DNA from 3 places in the Streptomyces sp. ITFR-16 genome. Region 3 is predicted to be linked to each of the others. Evidence: riboswitches for the same ligand, from Rfam matches in the RefSeq annotation. Region 3 holds a riboswitch; each other region holds the start of a gene.
The links. Region 3 has a riboswitch for cyclic di-AMP ahead of RLT58_RS21835 (transglycosylase family protein). Riboswitches for the same ligand answer to the same signal wherever they lie in the genome.

Region 1 (2,258 bases), 1.8 Mb from region 3:
GGCCGGTCGCCCCCCAGACGTACGGCTTGCCGAGCTGCGCGCGGGCGAACGCGAGGACCTTCTCGGCCTTCGTCGAGGCGCTGCTGCCCGCACCGGACCCGGAACCCGTGCCGGTACCCGTACCCGTCCCGGAGCCGCTGTCGCCACCGGCCTCCTTGGCCTTGCGGGCGGCCTCCGCCTTCGCGGCGGCCTGCTTCTTCGCCAGCTCGGCGGCCTTGCGCTCGGCCTCGGCCTCCTTCTTGCGCTCCAGCTCGGCCAGCCGCGCCTTCTCCTCGGCGGTCAGCCTGGACAGCAGCGAGCGGGCGGAGGCCAGCTTCTTCTGGACGTTCTGCTTGCTGGTGCGCAGCGTGGCCTGCGACTCGGTGAGCGTCTCCAGGCTCGTCACCGCCTCGGCCCGCTGCCTGGACGCCTCCGCCTGCTGGGTACGGAAGTCCGAGACGGCCTGCTGCTGGCGCTCGGCCATCCGGTTCATCAGATGGGTCTGGTCGAAGAACGACTGCGGGTCGTTGGCCAGGAAGAAGGTGGCGGTCGGCGCGAGGGCGCCGTCGCGGTACTGGGCGGCCGCATAGGTGCCGAGCGTCCTGCGGGCCTCGTTCAGCTTCTCGGTGCGCTTGGCGACGTTGTCCAGCAGCGTGTCCACCCGGGAGCGCTGCTTGTCCGTCGCCTCCTTGGCCTGGTTGTACTGCTGGGTCGCGGTGCCCGCCTGCCGGTAGAGGTCGTCGACCTTCTTCTGGACGTCCTCGATGCTGGGCTTCGGGGCCGGGGCGGCCAGCGCGCTCTGCGAGGACAGCAGGGTCACCGACGCCAGCGCGGCCGTCGTGAGCCCGACGGCAGGGGTGGTGGTGCGCACCCGGGTGCGCGGCTTGCGATGCGACGCCAAGGCCGGCATCTCCTTCCGTGGACCGCCTACCGGGTTAGCTGTCGGGTTCGGGCGGAACGGAAGGCTGCCCTACGGTCCGGGTGGGGGATTCGGACCGATTCACCCCGGTGATGCGTGTGGGTCCCCGGTTCCGGACTCCCCTGGGGGAGGCGCGGATTCGGCGTGGACGCCCGCTCGGCGTGGTTCGCCTCGGTGGTACGGGCCGCCCGGACGAGCACGCTAGCCAACTCATGGTGCCGCTGTGAAGGTTGATGTGCGATATGCCCGATACATTTTCGTGACCTAGCCGGATCGGGGTGCTCCGGGGCAGGTGGAGCCCGCCTCCGGCCACTTCGCGCGGTGCCGTGCTTGCTCTGCGTGCCCGCCCGGAGGTGCGCGCTTCGTCACTCCGGCCCTGAGTGTCAGTCCGCACGCCTAGACTCGGACAGCGATGAGCAGCCTCTTTGACGACAGTTTCCTGGCCGGCCTCCAGCACACGGAGGAAGGGCCCCCGCCGCCCCCCGAGGACTCCGCACCCGAAGCGGTGCCGGAGGACCTCTTCGCGGGCGTGTTCGACGGGCCCCCGCCGCCCCGCGACGCGTACTACCGCGACGGGGCGCACCGCCCGGTCATCGACGCCGCCGCGCTGCTCGACGGGCTGAACACCGAGCAGCGCGCCGCCGTCGTGCACGCGGGCTCCCCGCTGCTCATCGTGGCCGGGGCCGGCTCGGGCAAGACTCGGGTGCTGACCCACCGCATCGCCCATCTGCTGGCCGAGCGCGGGGTGCACCCCGGCCAGATCCTGGCGATCACCTTCACCAACAAGGCCGCCGGCGAGATGAAGGAGCGCGTCGAACAGCTCGTCGGCCCGCGCGCCAACGCCATGTGGGTCATGACGTTCCACAGCGCGTGCGTACGGATCCTGCGCCGCGAGTCGAAGAAGCTCGGCTTCACCTCGTCGTTCTCGATCTACGACGCGGCCGACTCCAAGCGGCTGATGGCCCTGGTCTGCCGCGATCTCGACCTCGACCCGAAGCGCTACCCGCCGAAGTCGTTCACCGCCAAGGTCTCCAACCTCAAGAACGAGCTCATCGACGAGGAGACCTTCGCCGGGCAGGCCGCCGACGGCTTCGAGAAGACCCTCGCCCAGGCCTACGCGATGTACCAGGCCCGGCTGCGCGAGGCCAACGCGCTGGACTTCGACGACATCATCATGACGACGGTGCACCTGCTCCAGGCGTTCCCCGACGTCGCCGAGCACTACCGCCGCCGCTTCCGGCACGTCCTGGTCGACGAGTACCAGGACACCAACCACGCCCAGTACACGCTGGTACGGGAGCTGGTCGGCCCGGCCGGTCCCGAGGACGCACCCGCCGAGCTGTGCGTGGTGGGTGACGCG
Region 2 (2,258 bases), 2.2 Mb from region 3:
GAGACCTCCCGCAGCGGCGGCCGGGCCCCGGCATCGTCGCGGATCTGCTCCGGCGTGCGGGCCATGGGACTCAGATCTCCGCGAGGACGGTGTCGGTGGTGGTTACGACCGCGCAGCGGCCGGCGGCCCAGCGCAGCGCCATGTCGTGGTCCTCGCGTGAGAAGTCGGCGACGGCGTCGGCCACGACGAACGCCTGAATGTCCCGCATCCACGCGTCGGCGGCGCTCATGAGCACCCCGATGTGCGCGTACACGCCGGTGATCACCAGCTGGTCCCGGCCCGACTCCCGTACCAGTGACTCCAGTTCGGTACGGACGAAGGCGCTGTACTTCCACTTGGTGAGCACCGTGTCACCGGCGGCGGGTGCCACGGACTCCGGCATGGCCAGCGCCTCGGGGTCGTCCGCCGCGCCGGGACCCCAGAAGTCGAGCTGGAGGCCGCGCTCCTCGGCCGTCTGGCCGCCGCGCTGGGCCGAGTAGATCACCGGGATGCCGGTGCGCCGGCACTCCCCGACGAGGCGGGCGGTGTTGTCGAGCATCCCGGTCAGCGGCTGCTCGCCGGCGGCGAAGGCCCCGAGGAAGTGATTCTGGAGGTCGTGGACGAGCAGGACGGCACGCGCCGGATCGACGGTCCACGCGACCCGGTTCGCGGGGAGTTCGTCCGCGCCGGGAAGGGGATAGGGGGCGATGGCGGGCAGTGCCATGGGAGAGCCTTTCAATGCCGTGGGGAGCCGGGGCGACTGACGCCGATTCAGGGCAGGGGAGCGCCCGGAAGCGCCATGATCGGCTCGGGCTACTTAGGTTAGGCTAACCATATGACGGCGATGCGGCCGGGTGGGGCGGAACGGGGCCCGGACCCGCGAGTCGCGCCGCACGAAGTGGCGGATTGTCCGTATTGGGTAATTATCGGCATTAAGGGGCTATTGCTCTCCCCGGCCCCTTATTTCCATGCCAAAAGCTGCTAAGGGCCGCCAAATCGCCCCTTTCGGGCGCAGTGGCCAGCGTCACGTTTCCCCGTGAAGACGCGACGCCGAGGGCTTCGGTTCCCTGTCGTGCCAAGAAAGTTGACTTCGCCCTGTGCGGTCGGTCACGTGAATTTCCCTTTATTCGATCTTGCAATCAATTGTGATCACGAATTCCGGGCTTGTTTCGGCCGACGTTTCTCGCTTACGGTCGCCGTCAATCCGGATGGAACGCCGAATCCTGCCGCCGTCCGGTAACCCGACCACTCACGTACGGCAGGAGCGGGGGACCCAGGTTTGCCGCCGGTCCGGTATCCGGAGCGGCTAGGGGTGAAGTCGCCATGTGCGGCCGGACATCTCCAGTCCGAACCCGACAGCTCACCTCGCAGGCGGCGGAGAGGAAAAGCGCCATGCCCATCAAGGGTAAGCACCGCCGTGCCAAGTCCACGCCCCTGACCCGCGGTTTCATTGCCGTGAGCACGGGCGGAGTCGTTCTCGCACTCCCCATGATCGCCGCCGGATCGGCTTCCGCCGCCCCGGCGCAGTCCGTCGTCGCCGAAAAGGCCGCGGCCCCGACTTCCGTGGCCGGCAAGGAAATTGCCGTACGGAAGGCGACGCCCACCACCTATTCCGTGGTCTCCGGCGATTCGCTTTACAAGATCGCCAAGGGGCATTCCCTCACCGGCGGCTGGGAGCGGCTCTACAAGGACAACCGGAACGTCGTCGGCGGCAATCCCGACCTCATTCACCCGGGCCTGAAGCTGACCATCGGCGCCAAGTCCACCGCCGCCGCTCCGAAGTCCGCGCCGAAGGCCCCGTCCAAGGCCGAGAACAACTCCGGCGCCTCCGCGCAGTCGGCCGACCGGACCGAGAGCGCCCCCCGCGCCGACCGTTCCGAGCGCACCACGGCCACCCCTGTCGCCGAGGAGACCGCCGCCACCACGCCGGCGCAGACCGCGACGTCGTACACGAACGACCTCGACGGCTGGATCAAGGAGTCGCTGGCGGTCATGGCCGAGCACGGCATCCCCGGCAGCTACGACGGCATCTACCGCAACATCATCCGCGAGTCCTCGGGCAACCCCCAGGTCGTCAACAACTGGGACTCGAACGCCGCCGCGGGCACCCCCTCGAAGGGTCTCCTCCAGGTCATCCAGCCCACGTTCGACGCCTACCACGTGCCCGGTACGTCCATGGACATCCTGGACCCGGTCGCCAACATCACGGCCGCGTGCAACTACGCCGCCGCCACGTACGGCTCGATCGACAACGTGTTCGGCGCCTACTGATCCAGGCG
Region 3 (2,258 bases):
TCCCTGGGCGCCGATCCCTCCGACGACGCGTCGGAGTCGGAGAAGACGGACACGCCGTCGCCCGAGGCCACGGACAAGGGTGACGCGAAGGGCAAGGGCAAGAGCGACGGGAAGACGCCGGACGCCTCGGCCTCCCCGTCCGCCACGCCCTCCACCGGCCCCTCCGGCTCGGCGGACCCGTCGGACGGGGCGCAGGAGAAGGGCGGCAGGCACCGGGGCGCTCCGGCGCCCGAGGAGACCCGGGGCGGCGGCAGCGGCCGGGACTCGGGGCGGCACGCCTCGCGCGGTGACGGCGGCGCCCGCGACACGGGTGCCCAGGCCGAGGACGGCACGTACACGGTGCGGCCGGGCGACAACCTCTGGGCGATTGCGGACGCACAGGACCTGCCCGGCGGCTGGCCGGCGCTCTACGAGGCCAACAAGGCGGAGGTCGGCTCCGACCCGGACCTCATCCTGCCTGGCCAGAGCCTCGACCTCGGCCTGAAGGCTGAATGAGCATCATCTGATCATCGGCTCGGAAGCAGTCGAAAGCGCCCCGAAAACTGGGGTAGTTCAGAGGCCTATGTCCCACTTTGGAAGGAGTGAGACATGGGTCTCTTTGCGTGAACTGGCGTGTCTTGTCCGGGAGGTCCCCCCGCATCCGTTCCGACCTGCGCAAACAGGCGTTCATAGGATGCAAGGAAGGGCTGTTTATCCGGTATGTCCTTCTTTGAATGTGGGGGTTGCGTGTGTTTACGGTCGGAACCGCTCGCACCGCGGGCCCCGTCGACCGTCACGCCGAATCCTGCCGTCGGTCGAAGGGAACAGACGCGTAAAGCGCCGTAGGCAGGAGCGGGGGACCCAGGTAGGCGCCGGGCCCGGTCGTCGTGAGACGCACCAGGACCGGCTAGGGGTGAAGTCGCACGCAAGGACGTGCGACCGGGCAACTCACTTGGCCCGAACCCGACAGCTCACCTCGTAGGCGTCGGTGAGGAGAAGTCTCGATGCTGCTCAACAGCAAGGGCAACAAGCACCGCCGCCCGTCCAAGGCCGTCCGTATCGCCACGCTCGCCGGTGTCACCGGTGCCGCCATCGCCGTCCCGCTCATGGGCGCGACCGGCGCCTCCGCCGCCTCGGTGTCCACGTGGGACGCCGTCGCCCAGTGCGAGTCCGGTGGCAACTGGTCCATCAACACCGGCAACGGCTACTACGGCGGCCTGCAGTTCTCGCAGTCCAGCTGGGCCGCCGCCGGCGGCACCCAGTACGCGGCCCGCGCCGACCTGGCCACCAAGGCCCAGCAGATCGCCACCGCCGAGAAGCTCCTCGACATGCAGGGCCCGGGCGCCTGGTCCTGCGCCGGCGCCGGCAACCTGAGCAACGACGGTGTCGACCCGGGCGTCGACACCGGCTCCGGTGCCGCCAAGACCGAGACCGCTCCGAAGCAGGAGTCCGCGCCGGCCCAGCAGGCCGCGCCGAAGAAGGCCGAGCGCACCGAGGCGCCCGCCACCAACCGCTCGGACCGCTCGGCCGCCCCGAAGAAGGCCGAGAAGAAGACCGTCACCACCCCCACCGGCGACAAGGTCGCCAAGGGTGACGGCGAGTACAAGGTCGTCGCGGGCGACTCGCTCAGCAAGATCGCCGCGGACCACAAGGTCAAGGGCGGCTGGGCGAAGCTCTTCAAGCTCAACAAGGACATCGTCGAGGACGCCGACCTGATCTACCCGGGCCAGCAGCTCCACCTGACGAAGTAGTGGCGACCTCTCCTCGCTGATCACCACGGCCGCCCCGGCCCGGTGCGCACCTTCCCCCCGTGCGCTCCGGGCCGGGGTCTGCCGGTTCCGGCGCCGCCTGCGCGGCCGGCGGGCGGTCACCGGGAGGCTTGATCGTTCAACTGTTGTCGTTACTGGTCAGTAAATTTCTGGCCGTCTGTCCCGCTATGCCTGCCCTTGGGTCCTTTTTCGTCCCAGGGGACGGGCGCCCGGCCGACGGAGCGGGCCGGGCCGGTTAGGCTCTTGTCGCAAGGCCAAAGTGACCCTGCACAACCAGCGTCATATCCCAGAAGGAGATGCCTCGTGCCGTCCATCGACGTCGTCGTAGCCCGGGAAATCCTCGACTCCCGGGGCAACCCCACGGTCGAGGTCGAGGTTGGCCTCGACGACGGCAGCACGGGTCGTGCTGCTGTCCCGTCCGGAGCCTCCACCGGTGCGTTCGAGGCCATTGAGCTTCGCGACGGTGACCCCAACCGCTACCAGGGCAAGGGCGTCGAGAAGGCCGTCCTC

Region 1: linked by a shared signal. The riboswitch ahead of RLT58_RS13825 (C40 family peptidase) and the one ahead of RLT58_RS21835 (transglycosylase family protein) in region 3 are both predicted to bind cyclic di-AMP.
Region 2: linked by a shared signal. The riboswitch ahead of RLT58_RS31805 (LysM peptidoglycan-binding domain-containing protein) and the one ahead of RLT58_RS21835 (transglycosylase family protein) in region 3 are both predicted to bind cyclic di-AMP.

What each region holds. Positions count from the first base shown of each region.
Region 1 covers NZ_CP134609.1:3,141,604-3,143,861, reverse strand. Annotated here, with positions in the region: gene RLT58_RS13825 (C40 family peptidase) at 1-889, opposite strand, end outside; cyclic di-AMP (ydaO/yuaA leader) riboswitch at 888-1,053, opposite strand; gene pcrA (DNA helicase PcrA) at 1,311-2,258, shown strand, end outside.
Region 2 covers NZ_CP134609.1:7,142,957-7,145,214, forward strand. Annotated here, with positions in the region: gene RLT58_RS31800 (isochorismatase family protein) at 71-703, opposite strand; cyclic di-AMP (ydaO/yuaA leader) riboswitch at 1,184-1,366, shown strand; gene RLT58_RS31805 (LysM peptidoglycan-binding domain-containing protein) at 1,372-2,250, shown strand.
Region 3 covers NZ_CP134609.1:4,917,844-4,920,101, forward strand. Annotated here, with positions in the region: gene RLT58_RS21830 (transglycosylase family protein) at 1-495, shown strand, start outside; cyclic di-AMP (ydaO/yuaA leader) riboswitch at 808-979, shown strand; gene RLT58_RS21835 (transglycosylase family protein) at 984-1,730, shown strand; gene eno (phosphopyruvate hydratase) at 2,052-2,258, shown strand, end outside.